DNA from 2 places in the Paenibacillus sp. FSL H7-0942 genome. Region 1 is predicted to be linked to the other one. Evidence: riboswitches for the same ligand, from Rfam matches in the RefSeq annotation. Region 1 holds a riboswitch; the other holds the start of a gene.
The links. Region 1 has a riboswitch for S-adenosylmethionine ahead of metA (homoserine O-succinyltransferase). Riboswitches for the same ligand answer to the same signal wherever they lie in the genome.

Region 1 (8,157 bases):
ATGAGAGCTGGTTATACAAGCAAAGAGAGCAGAAGTACAAGCAGGAACTTGATAAGTTTACCACGCGTAAGCAGGTGCTTGAAGGCATGAAGGAAGGGTATACATTAGAGGAGATTGTTAATCGATCTGGATTATCCCGACGCGAGTTGGTTGAGCTGTTAGAGGCACTGGATCACGAAGGTTATGACACCGATTGTCTTCTTGATGTGGAGCTGGCAGTGATGCCAGAGAACGAACAAGAGGCCGTATGGAGTGCGTATGAGGAGCTGGGAGATACGTTCCTGAAGCCAGTATTACATAAGGTGTATGGAGGAGAGAAACCCGATGGAGGAAGTCTGGAGCAGGTCTATGAAAGACTGCGCATGATTCGAATCCGCTTCCGTCGGCACGCAGAGACAGAGAAGAATGTTGGTTAATAATCAGAAATGAAAAAAGACGAGGCGTTTCTCCCGGAGGAGCGCTTCGTCTTTGTTATTTCATACGAGTTCATACCCAGTCTTTCTTGCGGAAAATGAAGAACATGCTCAGGCCCAGGGTAACCATTAGGCCAATCACAACAAAATAGCTGTATTTCCAGTTAAGCTCTGGCATGTTCGTAAAGTTCATGCCGTATATACCGGTAATGACCGTCAGCGGCATGAAGACCGTGGTAATGGCGGTAAATACACGCATGATCTCATTCGCCCGGTTCGCAATACTGGATTGGTAGGCTTCTCGCAAGTTGCCCATCAGGTCGCGATAAGTCTCAAAGGTTTCAGATATTTTTACAGCATTCTCATAGATGTCACTGAAATACTTTTGCAGTTGATCATCGATGAGACGCAGATCTTTTTTATTCAAGGTGTTAATGACCTCTTTCTGAGGTCCAAGGACTTTTTTCAGCCACAGAATCTCACTGCGTAGCCCGATAATTTCATTCAGATGTGACTTTTTGGTGTGCATCAGAATGTCTTCCTCAAGCTTCTCGATCCGTGCTTCAATTCGGTCACCTACGGTGAAATAATTATCAACAATCAAGTCAACCAGCAAATACAGCAGACGATCCGGTGTACTGATTTCCTGTTCCCACAGGATGGGTTTCAGTGTGCGCAATTCGCTGACCTTGTGCTTGGTAACACTAATAATGAAATGTCTGCCGAGGAATAAGTTGACCGCACGTAGAAATATCTCTTCATCATCAAAACGGATGCTATTAATCACAATAAAATAATGGTTCTCATAAATTTCAATCTTCGGACGTTGTTCTTCGTCACTAAGACAGTCTTCCACAGCCAGATCATGCATCAAGAACAGCGGCTGAAGTACCGCCAAATCGTCTATGTCTGCATCAATCCAGTAAAATCCTTCCGCTGGTGGAGTCAGCGCCTGCTGAATGTCGTCCACCGGAATAAATACACCGTTGTTTACCAACCGGATTTTCATCGTTAATCTACTCCTTCTGCACCCGCCAACTTGGCGGATATTATCATTATGGGCGCAAAAAGAACAAATCAGCCGGTCGGCAGCGGAGCCTGGAGATCAGGGCTGCGTTCACTATATAATCAAACGGAAGTCACGTCCCGCTGCCGGCATGCTGATGTTAATTCTTTATGCAGTTTGTCGGAATTCGGCTGCCAGTCAGGCCTCGGGTCGCCATCCATTTAATATGTCACCTCTCACATAAGGGTTTATAACACCTTGTTTAGTATACCGCTGGTACAAGGTGCTTTCAAGCGCAAAAATGTGTCTATTTCGCGCCCTGAGGCAGTGTATGACAACGGATGATGAACGGTTCCGATCTGGGAAGCAGACATCGAACTGCAACTTGACGTGAGGGCATTAATGTAATAAAGTAGACGGTGAACCAGATTTAATTACAATCTAATACAGCGAAATCTTATCAAGAGTAGGTGGAGGGACTGGCCCGATGAAACCCGGCAACCGGCGGTATACCGCACGGTGCTAATTCTTGCAGCGACTAAGTGTCAGGTGGCACTGTTGTAACTGAGAGATGAGAGAGGCGCATATCTATTTTACATATGACCTTTCTCGAAATCCGAGGAAGGTCTTTGTCATATGCCCCGACTTCTCAGCAGTGATTTTCGCTAAGGAACTTGAGGTTGTTTGTAACGTTGGATGAAAGAGCAATTCAATGTTTTTACAAGCTCAAGGCAGTCTATAACTGTATTGATGTGAAGACATCAAGCCAAGGGTGGCTGCATCTATCTATGCACAAGGAGGAGTTAGACTTACTATGCCAATCAAAATACCCGATACTCTACCAGCAAAAGAAGTACTTGAAGGAGAGAATATCTTCGTCATGGATGAAACTTCTGCATATCAGCAGGATATTCGTCCACTCCGTATCGCTATATTAAACCTGATGCCCACAAAGGAAACGACCGAAACACAATTGCTTCGTCTGGTGGGAAACACGCCTATTCAGGTGGATGTCGTTCTCGTACATCCCAAATCCCATACGTCGAAGAATACGTCTCAGGAGTATTTGGATCTGTTCTATAAAACCTTCGATGAGATTGAGCACCGCCGTTTCGATGGAATGATTATTACGGGTGCCCCGGTGGAACAGATGGATTTCGAAGACGTGAACTATTGGAATGAAATCCAGGAGATCTTCGAATGGACTAAAACCAATGTGACTTCAACCCTCCACATATGTTGGGCTTCCCAGGCAGGTTTATACCATCATTTTGACGTACCCAAGGTTGCACTTGATGAAAAGTGTTTTGGCGTTTTCCCACATACCATCAATAAACCACATGTTCCATTGTTGCGTGGATTCGATGAAGTATTCAACGTTCCACATTCCCGTCATACGGAAGTGAGACGCGAAGATATTGAAAAGAATGAGAATTTAGAGATTTTGGCTGAATCTGAGGAAGCGGGGATCTTCCTGGTTGCTACCAAAGACGGCAAACAGATTTTTGCCACAGGACATGCCGAGTATGACCCGTTCTCATTAAAGTGGGAGTATGACCGGGATGCAGCCAAAGGTTTGGATATCGCATTGCCTAGGCATTATTATCCGAATGACGACCCTTCTCGTGTGCCACCAGCTACTTGGCGCGCTCATGCCAACTTATTATTCTCTAACTGGCTCAATTACTATGTGTATCAAGAAACACCTTACGATATTGGCCCGCAAATCTAATCGAGATTACAGGAGGATGCAGCAATGGAAGACAACAACAAGTTGAAAATCGAAAGCCGCTTAGCACAAATTGGGTCCATTAATGAACCGGTAACAGGCGCCATTAACTTTCCGATCTATCAATCCACTGCGTTTCGCCACCCGAAGCTTGGACAAAGCACGGGGTTTGATTATATTCGTACGACTAATCCAACCCGTAAAGTATTGGAAGAAGCCGCCGCAGCGCTGGAGTCCGGTGATGCAGGGTTTGCCTGTAGCTCGGGAATGGCCGCGCTGCAAACGATCTTCGCCATGTTTGGTCAAGGGGATCATCTGATTGTATCGCTGGATCTGTATGGTGGAACCTATCGTCTGCTGGAACGTATTCTGTCCCGTTTCGGCGTAACTGCAAGTTATGTGGACACGAATGACCTGGCAGCACTGGAGAAGGTTCGTCAACCGAATACAAAAGCTGTATTTATTGAGACACCAACCAACCCACTGATGATGATCACCGATGTGGAAGCCGTTGCTTCCTGGGCGAAAAGTTACAACCTGTTGACCATTGTTGACAACACGTTGTTGACTCCATTTTTCCAACGTCCGATTGAACTGGGTGCCGATATCATCATTCATAGCGCTACCAAATATCTGGGCGGACATAATGATGTGCTCGCCGGACTAATTATTACCAAAGGTGAGGCGTTATCTGCTGAGATGGCGTTCCTGCATAATTCCATTGGAGCGGTATTATCTCCAAGTGACTCCTACCAGTTGATGAAAGGTATGAAAACGCTGGCTCTTCGCATGGAGCGTCATGAGCACAATGCACTTACTATTGCTAAATACTTGCTTGAGCACCCAGCGGTGGTTGAAGTGTATCATCCAGGTCTATCTGATCATCCGGGGTATGAGATACAGAACAAACAATCCACGGGTAACACAGGTATCTTCTCTTTCAAAGTGAAGGATGCACGTTATGTTGAACCGTTGCTACGTCATATCCAACTCATTGCTTTTGCCGAAAGTCTCGGCGGAGTTGAATCACTCATGACTTATCCGGCAGTACAGACTCATGCGGATATTCCGCTTGAAATTCGTGAAGCCGTAGGTGTGGATGACCGTTTGCTCCGGTTCTCCGTAGGCATTGAACATGCGGATGATCTGATTGCAGATCTCGGCAATGCTCTGACAGCTGCACAACAGGAAGTGGAAGGAGGCGTGCACTCATGAGTGAGTCCAACAACAAGCCCAATTCCGAGTTGAAATTTGATACCAAATTGCTCCATTTTGGCGATGAGATTGACAAAACGACTGGAGCCTCCAGTGTACCGATCTACCAAGCATCAACATTCCATCATTTTGATATCTTCAATCCGCCTCAACATGATTACAGTCGTTCGGGTAATCCGACACGTCAGGCTCTGGAAGATTACATCACATTGCTGGAGGGCGGCGCACGAGGCTTTGCCTATTCTTCGGGGATGGCTGCGATCTCAAGCGTGTTCATGATGTTCTCTGCAGGGGATCACATGATTGTAACGGAAGACGTATATGGAGGTACGTATCGTTTGCTTACTTCCATATTAAGCCGTATGCAGATCGAGACAACCTTTGTAGACATGACCAATATAGATGAAGTAAAAGCGGCACTCAAGCCAAACACTAAGGCAGTTTATATGGAAACACCGTCCAACCCTACACTGCGAATTACGGATATCGCTGCCGTAACTGACTGGTCGAAGGAACATGACCTGATCACAATTCTGGATAACACCTTTATGACACCGTACTATCAGCGTCCAATTGAGCTTGGTGTGGACATCGTCGTACATAGTGCTACGAAGTTTCTCGGAGGTCACAGTGATGTACTGGCAGGGTTAGCGGTTGCTCGCACGGAATCACTTGGCGTACAACTGAAACAGTTGCAAAATGGACTTGGAACTGTACTGGGGGCACAAGAATCCTGGCTTCTGATGCGCGGGATGAAAACCTTGGGTGCTCGCATGGCTCATAGTGAACGGAGCACAGCCAAACTGGCGGCATGGCTTAATGAGCGCAGTGATATTACTGCTGTCTTTTACCCTGGACTGGAGGATCATCCGGGCCGTGAGGCACATGAGCGCCAGTCCACAGGATATGGAGCTGTCGTTTCTTTTGACGTCGGTTCAGGTGATCGTGCAAAAGCAGTTCTTAACCGGGTGAAGCTACCTATTGTTGCTGTAAGCTTGGGAGCTGTGGAGAGTATTCTGTCCTACCCAGCGATGATGTCTCATGCGGCAATGCCGGCTGAGGTTCGCCGTGACCGTGGCATTACAGATGGGTTGCTGCGCTTCTCCGTAGGTCTGGAAGATATCGAAGATCTCATTGTAGATTTGGAACAAGCACTTCAGGAATCCTAACAAAAGTGGATGCCCGAATACGCCGATGCGTATCACTTAATCTCGAACTAATTCTTTTCCATATGTAAAAATTTTTACTTATTTTTAAAGCACCTGTACATAAGGTGCTTTTTTTCACATGTAACCTGTGTTACGATATGTGGAGTACAGAAATACGATGTTGCCACCAGAACTTGCTTCTCTTGAACAAGTTGGGACGGATCGTTATATAATTTCTCTTCATGAGGGAGGCTTTTTTACGATGAGTACGGTAGACCGTATCTTAGATAAAGCCCTTCGGGGCGAACGTTTGGACTTGGAAGACACGATTCAGCTATTTGAATCCAATGAAGTGGACAAAATCGGGGCAGCTGCTAATGTCATTGTGAAACGCATGCACCCTGAACCATACAGAACATTTGTAATTGGGCGTAACGTCAACTACACAAACGTGTGTGATGTGTACTGCCGTTTTTGTGCTTTCTACCGCAGACCTGGTTCGGATGAAGGTTATGTGCTTCCAGACGAAGTTATTTTCCAGAAGATTCAGGAAACAGAAGATGTGAATGGTACCGAGATTTTGATGCAAGGTGGAACGAATCCAAACTTGCCTTTCAGCTATTATACAGACCTGTTGAAAGCCATCAAAGAGCGTTTCCCAAACATCACGATGCACTCTTTCTCCCCAGCGGAGATTATGAAAATGGTTGAAGTATCCGATGGCCTTACATTGGAAGAAGTTGTTCGTGCCATTCACGAAGCTGGACTGGATTCCTTGCCTGGTGGCGGTGCCGAAATTCTGGATGACCGCACACGTCGGAAAATTAGCCGCTTGAAAGGCTCATGGCGCGATTGGATGGACGTTATGCAAACTGCACACCGCATCGGTATGAACACCACGGCAACGATGGTTATCGGACTTGGTGAATCGATGGAAGAGCGTGCATTACACTTGCTCCGTGTACGTGAAGCTCAGGACGAATGTATTGCGAACAAGTATGACTCCGAAGGTTTCCTGGCGTTTATTCCTTGGACTTTCCAGCCGGATAATACAAACCTCAAGCTGGAGCGTCAGACTCCAGAAGAGTACTTGAAGACTGTAGCCATCAGCCGCCTAGTACTTGATAATATCAAGAACATTCAATCCTCTTGGGTAACGATGGGTCCTGAGATCGGTAAGAAGTCGCTTGAATTTGGCTGTAATGACTTCGGTAGCACGATGATTGAAGAGAACGTTGTATCTGCTGCTGGTGCAACATATAAAGTTAACATTGAATCCATTCTCCGTTTGATTCGGGAGTCCGGTTATATCCCGGCACAACGTAACACCCGATACGAGATTGTGCGCATGTTCGACGAAGAGAATGCCGTACATGAAGATTTCGTAATGCAGAACTAATTCTAATTAATTCAATACTACTCTTTATAAACTTTGATCGTTAGATAAGTATTTATGAAGCCAAGCCCGCTGACTACTCCGTTTGGAGAGACGGCGGGTTTTTTGATTTCTTTCTGCGGTTCGAGGTCATCAAACAGTACATGTTACGCAATTGGCGATATTTTATATTGAAATTGAACTGTTACAATGAAAGGGAACTTGTGTAGTCAGACACGCTGGAAGGGGTTAAACCGATGAAGAGAAGAATACTTGGCAAGACGGAACTGGACGTACCTGTATTGAGTTTTGGAGCATCCTCACTCGGTTCTGTATTTCGTGACATTGACCGGGACGAAGGGATTCGCACTGTACATGCAGCCGTAGATGCGGGGATGAATTACATAGACGTTTCGCCTTACTACGGGCTGACAAAAGCGGAGTCCGTGTTGGGTGAAGCCATCCGTAGCTTGCCGCGCAGTTCATATATGTTATCAACCAAAGCCGGACGGTATGGGGAAAATGAGTTTGATTATTCACGTCAGCGGATTCTGGATAGCGTGCAAGAGAGCCTGGATCGACTGCATACAGACTATATCGACATTCTGTTCCTGCATGATATTGAATTTGTGCCAGCAGAGATCATCGTAGAAGAAGCCTTTCCAACGTTGCTGCGTCTGAAAGAGCAGGGAGTTATACGACATGCGGGCATTTGTGGATTGCCCTTACCGTTGTTCGAGAAGGTTCTGCCACAGATCGATGCGGATGCGATCATCTCGTATTGTCATTATTCATTGAATGATACCTCATTATTATCGTTATTGCCCCTGTTGGAAAAAAAAGAAATTGGCCTCGTCAATGCTTCGCCTCTTTCTATGGGCTTGTTGAGTACCCGAGGGGCTCCTGCCTGGCATCCGGCAGACAATCGGGTGAAAGAGCTCTGCCTGAAGGCTGCCCGCTTCTGTGCAGAACAAGGTAGTGACATTGCCAAGCTGGCCGTGCAATTCTCCACATCGAATGAACGAATTCCGACAACACTGGTGAGCAGTGCCAGCCATCGCAATATCCTCAATAATGCAGCCTGGATAGAGGAACCGTTGGATCAGAGCCTGCTGGATGAAGTGCTGCGCATTCTGGCTCCATTGCATAACGAGACATGGTCAAGCGGACGACCTGAATATAATACGAAGCCAAGCAACACGTCAGCAGAAGCATCCAAGGGGGAGCAACGATGAGAGCCATTGTATGTGAAGAAATAGATCAATTGAAGC
Region 2 (8,157 bases), 3.0 Mb from region 1:
TACAGCACGGGTCTGGATGAATCCTGCCGATTATCAACATGATCTCGCTACACTTGCTGGCAACGAGAATCGTATGATGGGCATCCATTTTAACGATTACAGCATGAATTCGGTGTATTGGGAACGGTACAATCGTGAGACAGGTATTCCGTTTCTGGAATCGAAAATGGAGTTCGAGGCCATTGCCTCTTTTTATCTGATCATCAATCAGGTTATTGGATTCATCATGATATTCATGGGTGTTGTCATGCTCTCTATCGCCCTGATGACCATCGGATTTACGATTGCGGATGCCATCCTGGCCAATTACAGAACGATAGGAATCCTCAAATCACTAGGTCTGACTTCCCGAAAAACGATAGGCACCTATGTTATTCAATATGCATTGATATCCATCGTAGCCATTATCCCAGGATTTGCACTCAGTATATGGATATCCAAATGGATCATTAATATTTCTGTATCCTCTCTTCGAGTGGGGAATCAGAACATTCCAGTCCAAGGATTGGATGCGGCCATACTGGCCGGCGTACTACTATTTACTCTAGTGATTCTGTTCACTGTGTTATATGCCAAAAAGGCACGCAGCATACAGCCCGTGCAGGCTATTCGGTATGGTATGTCGGAGACAGATCACAGCCGGATGGCTGGCAAAATGAATTCGCCATTGGCGCACTGGATCGGGTTCACACGACTGCCTGTGACCGCCGTGCTTGGATTCCGACATGTGTTCAAAAACACCAAAAGCTCTGTTCTAACAATCCTGCTGACTACCATGGCTTCCTCCGTACTTGTTCTGGGTTATGTTCTGCTGACCAGTATAAACGGAATTGAACAGACCGCAGCTAAATGGGGGTATGACAATGCCAATATCGCAACAGTCGTAGTGAACAAAAGTAACTTCCCCAAGGCTGAACTAAAGCACGTGTTAGCGCAGGATTCGAGGATCAGCAATGTAGGCTGGCAAGGGAACACAACGGGTGTAATTAGCCCGGAGTCTTTGGCAGCAGTAGAGGGCCAATCCATCAGTCTCAACTTGAGTGTACTGGACGGGAGTTATCAGGAACTTGGATTCGAAACGTTAAAAGGGGTTAACCCACAACATGCGAATGAAATTGCCATTGGTGTAAGTGTAGCCAAAACATCAAATAAAGATCTCGGTGATCTTATCGATATCTATATTGAAGGAGAAAAGCGTACATTCCTCATCACAGGCATCTATCAGGCGTTCGCCAACATGTCTGTTTCAGGCAGAATCACCATTGATGCCATGAGAAGTGTGAACCCGGATTATAGTGAATTTGATGTTATCTTCATCAATGTGAACGATATGGCACAAGCGGGTAAGGTTGCCTCTGAATTAAATGAGCAATTTAAAGATTTTGCTTCGGTAGTCACTCAAAAGACTTTGCTTGATTCGGTTTACGCGGAAGCCGCTAACATCCTGATCTATCCGATGAGCCTGATCGGATTGCTGTTTATCATTGTGACGTTCATCATTATTTTCAGTACCTGTAGAATCAATATCCGTAAAGAGAGCAGAACGTACGGGATATACAAATCGCTGGGAATGACATCTCGCCAAATCCGGTTGTCGCTCACCATGGGAATGTTCATACTGTCCTCCGTGGGAGCCATACTGGGTATTTTCGTCGGCGTATACCTGCTGCCTCTTCTACTCGAAATGGTCCTTTCCGGTTATGGTATCGTACAGCTTCCACTGATCCTGCATTGGGGTGGAATGGTACTGTTCACCTGTCTAAGCATCATTGCAGCCAGTCTTGGCTCGTGGTTCTCTTCGAGAATCATTCGGGAAGCATCGCCACGTATACTGGTTATCGAATAATGTAATCAGAATGCCTTAACACAATAAAACAAGCCCTTCCATACCTCTATAGGATGTGGAAGGGCTTGTTATCATGATATGAACTAATTCCGCCATTTCTTCGCAAGTGCACCAATCTGATGTGGCGTAGTACGGCAGCAGCCGCCAATAATTTGCGCGCCCGCAACAACCCACTGTTTCGAAGCATCACTCATGCTGCCACAGGTACCCTGTCCGCTCCACGTCTTCGTCACTGCATCATACGTCTCACCTGAGTTCGGATACACAATAACAGGTTTGTCGCTAGCACTGCTGAGAATACCCACTGCTTCCGTCACCACTTCCATCGGAGCACAGTTCAGGCCAATCGCCGCAATCTGCGGCTCGGAGCCAAACGTCTGTGCACATACCTCAAGCGGTGTGCCCTCGCTGATGCTTGTCCCGTCTTTTAAAGAAAATGATAACCAGGCATACGCATGAGGGAACTCCTTCAGTACATCAACCAGCACCTGTGCTTCCTGCAGGGAAGGAATCGTCTCAAACGCCAGAATATCAGCACCCGCTTCAAGCAGCGCCGCCATACGTGGACGGTGAAATGCGGCCAGCGTCTCATCCGACACGCCGTAATGTCCCACATACTCTGAACCATCCGCCAGATAGGCGCCGTACGGACCAACGGACCCGGCAATAATTGGACGTGGACGAAAACTGTCTCCTTCCCGATCTACTGTACGATCTGTTATATGCTCCTCATTCTCTACGTTCTCGGAACGTACCGAAGGAGCTTCTACAAGCTGACCTGTCGAGCTTTCTCTCCCTACTAAACTACTCTGCACTTCTGCCCACACGTCATCTCTCGCCTGTACAGCCAGTTCCACCGTCTTCCGGATCAGCTCCAGTGCTGACTGTTCATCGATCCCTCTCTTACGGAAACCATCCACCGTCGCCTGATAACTGGATGTAATCGCACAGTCGGCTCCTGCTCGAAAATAATCTGCATGGACCTGAACAATAACATCCGGATTCTCAAGCAACACACGAGCAGACCATAGTGGATCATCGAGATCACATCCATGCTGTTCGAGTTCCGTAGCCAACGCTCCATCCAGAATCATGACCGGATGTTCACGAAGGATCTGTTCTATGGGGTTAGTCTGTTGTTCTTGCGTCATGTACTTGTCCTCTTTTCTTATTCACACGTTCTGTCAGATAATAAGCAGCGTAACATACTGCGATAAACGGAACCCCACAATACAGCGCAATTCGCTGTGTCGGGTCAAAGGCAATACCTATGCATGAAGCCAGGCATAATATAAATGAAACAATTGGTACCACCGGATACAGTGGTGTGCGGTAGACCAGATCTTTGACCGCATGTCCTTCCCGGATATATTGTCTGCGGAACATGTATTGGGAGGCACTGATACTCATCCATACTGCAACGACAGCCAGACCTGAAATGGAAACCAGTGTAATATACACGGTACCTGGCGCAATGATGCTGGACAGCAAGGCCAGCGCACCACCCACCATACTAATCAGAAGTGCATTCAGCGGTACTCCGCTTTTGGTCAATTTGGCAAACCACGGAGAGATCGTTCTTTTGTCAGCCAGAGACCAGAGCATACGTGAAGATGCATACAGGCCTGAATTGGCAGCAGAGAGAATCGCCGTCAGAATAACAAAGTTCATAATGTCTGCTGCATAGGGTACACCCACCCGCTCCATTACCGCTACAAACGGACTTTCCAGTACACTGGCATCCGACATGGGCAGCAAGGCCGACAAGATAATAATCGTTCCGATGAAGAAAATAACCAAACGCCACAGCGTTGTATGAATAGCCTTTGGTATCGTCTTTTCCGGGTTCTCCGTCTCACCGGCGGCAATGCCGATTAACTCGGTGCCTGAGAAGGCAAAGTTTACAGCAAGCATGGTCATCAATATCGCTGTAGCCCCATGAGGGAACCACCCGGATGCGGTAATATTCGATAGAAATGGAGCCGGTTCAGAATCCGCCATGGGAATGAACCCAAACATGGCTGCGCCACCGATAATAATGAAGATTACGATAGTCACTACTTTTACAGATGAGAACCAGAACTCGGATTCCGCAAAAAATTTCACCGTTAGAGCGTTAAACAGAAAGATCATCAGTGCAAAAACCGCGCTCCATATCCATACGTTTACCGATGGGAACCAGCGCTGCATAAGCAATCCGGCGGCTGTGAATTCGGAGCCAAGCGCAACAGTCCAGGTTAACCAGTATAACCAAGCCACCGTGTAACCTGTTGCCGGTCCGATATATTTGGCTGCATAACTATGAAATGCTCCCGTCTCTGGCATATGAACAGACAGTTCACCAAGACAGAGCATCACCAGATATACAACGATGGCTCCAATCAGATAGGACAGAATGGTTCCCAGTGGTCCCGCCTGCTGAATGGTGTAACCTGAGCTGAGGAATAATCCCGTTCCAATGACTCCTCCGAGAGAGAGCATGACCACATGCCGTGCCTGCATTTTCCGCTGAAAATGCCCTTTGTCGTTGTTGTTCTCCATACCTGCTGCTCCCCTACTTCTTCATCCAGAAAAAACAAAAAAGACCCACTCTGCCTAAAGAGTGCGCCGTTACTGACAAATAAAAACAAACGCTCCTATCTATCAGGCTTTCACCCGCTGGAATTAGCACAGTATCCTTCAGATCTGTTGCTGAGGTTTCTAAGGGCCAGTCCCTCCACCTCTCTGGATAAGAAAATGATTTTTTACTAATATAGCGATCTATCATGAATGTGTCAACAATTAAATAATATATGGCACACCTCGCTATTCGGTGGAAGACCCCGGATTCGTGATGGTGGTCTTTACCTCATAGGTGATCGGCACGGTGCTAAAAATTTTATCCCAATCGTCTTTGACTTTTTTCCATGTTTTAGGTTCTTTAATACGCAAGCTATCCCGAAAATCCGCAACATCTACTTTATAGGTATGCTGCAGTTTGTATAACAACTGTCGAATCTGTTGTTTGGCAAGTTCAGCAAATTCTTTTTCCAATTCACTGAGATACGCACCTTTTTCCTCTTCCTCGGGAGCACGCCAATCCTCCATCAACCAGCCTTCGGATTCAGTTTTCACATGGAATGAAATATCATCGCCAACCACTTTTGGAATTATTGTTGTTTTTTTCTTCTTCATTTCATATACAACAGTGAACCCCTCTTTATTGTATGTCTTCAAGATACCTCCTTTTTCTTTAGGTCTGAGCCAAGATAGCCCTTCTAGATCCGTTTGGCTGAGTTCCCCGATGAATTTTGTTGTTTTCCCATCAAAGATACTGGCACCGGAGAACTTGTCCTCTCCATTGAAGTTCAGTACATTCTGGAGCAAAAAGCTGGAACCGGATTGCATTTGAGCATCTAATTTGGAGAGTAGAACGGGGTCCAGGATTTTATTGGACAAGTATGAATTACCGGTAATACCTGTAAGATAAAATGCTGGAATCCGGGAAGGATCATCTGAAGTCAGTACATCAACAGCGCGATGATGGCTAATCAACACCAGACAGTTAGGACGAATATCGTTATCCCGAAGTACAAAATCCAGCAGCTGGTCCAAACCATACTTTTTGGCGATATCCTTGGACACAACGATAACCTTCAGATGATGTCCGATGAGCGGATGATCTCGTCTCAGTGCAAACTGACGAAAGATTTGCAGCAAGGAATCTCCGGTAAGCTGTTCATTGGAATAGGACGTTTTACCAGAAGCAGGCGAACCGGATTGTTGGCTCTTTTGACTGCTGGAATTACCGGGAGCAATCTGTACCGTGGCCGTCAAATTGTTCTGCTTGGAGTACCCTCCTCCCTGATTGGCGATGTTCTCCTCAAATTCCGTCTCTTTACCGATATCAATTCCAAGACCGACATAGACACTTAGATCCTCTATCTCCCGACTGCTCCAACATCCGGATATCGTTAAGAGAATGCATAATACAGTGGCTAAGCGTAACAACATACGGAATGTAATCATGCATGCTTGCCTCCTTTTTTGCGAATCAGACTTAACAACAGTAGTACCAGAGGTAAAATGCCAAACAAAAATACGGACACATTGCCCAGCATATCTCCTAGTGCAAAAGTATCATCCACTGTTTTGGGTATCATTGCTGTCAGATAAATGAACGGAAGCAGGCCGTACATGATGCCTTTGATTTTTTTGGAACGAAACAAATCACGAATACCCACCGAAGCGCAGTAATGTGTAATTGCTGTAGTCGAAAAGATTTGCATAATCCAGATGACCAGTAATAAGGATTCAAAACGCTCAAATATCAGACCCTGAATTTCGAAGCTTCTTACCAAATCCAGCGTTGGCCAGGTTCGAGTTTTAATGCCATCGAGCGATAAACTCCCTATAACCATCACCACCGTGATCAAGTAGATAATAGTGGATATGAGTATCCCCCAGGTCATCGCTTTATTGCTCTTCTTCGGATTTTTCATATAGGCAGTCATGATTAACATCACCTCATAGCCTGTATAAGATAATAGTGAAGGCTTCAACCCTTGGAAAACCGGCATGACCCCATCACCGAGTACGGGTCTCAGATTGCCAATTTCGAATAGCTGATTACTAAGCAAAATTTCAATCACAAATATAATAATCGTAATTGGAAGGATGATCTCAAACACGCGTACGATAACGCCAAGCCCGCCTGAAATCATATATACACCGATCCACATGAAGACCATCACAATCGCCCAGGTGGGGGTGCGTTCGAGCAGATACATCCCAGTCACTTCAGCCATAACTCTGATTTCGAATGCGGCAATAACTATGAAATACATAATCATAGACAATCCCAGTATGTAAGCAATCCAGCTGCCCGTAATCTCACGGGTGAACTGGAAGACGGTTTTCTCTGGAAATCTGCGACACAGGGTAACCAGAATTATTCCGACACCTATGATAATGAATCCAGATAGGATAATGGAAATCCAGACATCCGGTGTTCCGACAGCTTTGCTGGTCGTTCGAGGTAACGTCAATATCCCGGCACCAAGCATGTAATTGACAATAATTACAACAGCCTGTGTCGTGGTTAGCTTTCCTTGGGAGCCATTCACTTTAGTTCACCTCCAGACCTTCAGTAGATGGAATTCCATTTATTTTTTCCGATCATCATCTATCGGATTAGTCATTTTGGGACGCATTCTCATCATATTTAGCGGTGCACGGATAACAAAATCCTTCCATTCATTCATGTGATAAGGAACGGCTGGTGCAACATAAGGTACGCCAAAGCTTGAGAGTCGTGCCAGATGTGTACACACAAGCAGAAAGAACATAACCACGCCAAACAATCCAAGTACGGCTGCGCTGAACATAGCGGCAAATCGTAGAATCCTTAGCGTTAATCCCGCACTATAGACCGGAATCGTAAAGGAAGAGATGGCTGTTACCGCAACGACAATGACCAGAAATTGGCTTATTATTCCCGCTTGCACCGCTGCTTGGCCAATAATCAGACCTCCAACGATACCCATCGCTGGCGCAATCGGTTTGGGCAAGCGTATCCCGGCCTCCCTCAAGATTTCAATTGAAAGCTCCATGATGAGTACCTCAATAATCGAGGGGAATGGCACTCCGGTACGCGTTTCAATAATCGTCAATACCAGCTTGGTTGGAATAAGACCCGGATGGAACGAGATAAACGAGATATAGAGCGCAGGAGCAAGCAATGCCAGCATCGCGGCCATAAAACGCAGCACTCGCAAAAATGTTCCGGGAATCCAGCGTTCATAATAGTCCTCTGGAGACTGAAGCAACATGCTAAAGGTCACCGGTACAATTAATACAAATGGCGTTCCATCCAACAAAATTGCCACTCGGCCTTCCAGAAGGGCACCCATCACCCGGTCAGGTCTTTCTGTATTCAGTACCTGCTGAAAAGGACTCAGTGTATTATCTTCGATGAGTTGTTCCACATAACCTGATTCGAGCATTGAATCCATATCCATCTCTTCGATTCGCTTGCATACTTCTGCAACGAGATTTGGATCGGCAATATCCTGAATATAGGCTATCGCCAAATCTTTTTTGATCCGTGAACCCACTTCATACTTCTTAATAAACAGGCTCTGATCACTTCCATAACGACGTAAAATGCCTGTATTATCGCTTAATTGCTCTGTAAAACCAATACGAGGCCCACGAAGCAATCCCTCTGACAAGGGTTCATTCATACCTCTTGTTTTGATCTTATGAGCTCCAATTAATAAAGCACCTGGCAAACCATCAACCAGCAGTGCATTTTTCCCAAACAACACACC

Region 2: another riboswitch for S-adenosylmethionine. It lies ahead of mmuP (S-methylmethionine permease); the one in region 1 lies ahead of metA (homoserine O-succinyltransferase).

The regions. Positions count from the first base shown of each region.
Region 1 covers NZ_CP150279.1:2,003,935-2,012,091, forward strand. The annotation lists gene MHI48_RS09140 (HRDC domain-containing protein) at 1-416, shown strand, start outside; gene corA (magnesium/cobalt transporter CorA) at 487-1,422, opposite strand; SAM riboswitch class I at 1,874-1,997, shown strand; gene metA (homoserine O-succinyltransferase) at 2,234-3,151, shown strand; gene MHI48_RS09155 (PLP-dependent transferase) at 3,176-4,363, shown strand; gene MHI48_RS09160 (PLP-dependent aspartate aminotransferase family protein) at 4,360-5,532, shown strand; gene mqnC (cyclic dehypoxanthinyl futalosine synthase) at 5,774-6,910, shown strand; gene MHI48_RS09170 (aldo/keto reductase) at 7,144-8,121, shown strand; gene MHI48_RS09175 (zinc-binding alcohol dehydrogenase family protein) at 8,118-8,157, shown strand, end outside.
Region 2 covers NZ_CP150279.1:6,053,624-6,061,780, forward strand. The annotation lists gene MHI48_RS26685 (ABC transporter permease) at 1-1,846, shown strand, start outside; gene mmuM (homocysteine S-methyltransferase) at 1,930-2,997, opposite strand; gene mmuP (S-methylmethionine permease) at 2,975-4,387, opposite strand; SAM riboswitch class I at 4,480-4,581, opposite strand; gene MHI48_RS26700 (Ger(x)C family spore germination protein) at 4,652-5,854, opposite strand; gene MHI48_RS26705 (spore germination protein) at 5,851-6,951, opposite strand; gene MHI48_RS26710 (spore germination protein) at 6,991-8,157, opposite strand, start outside.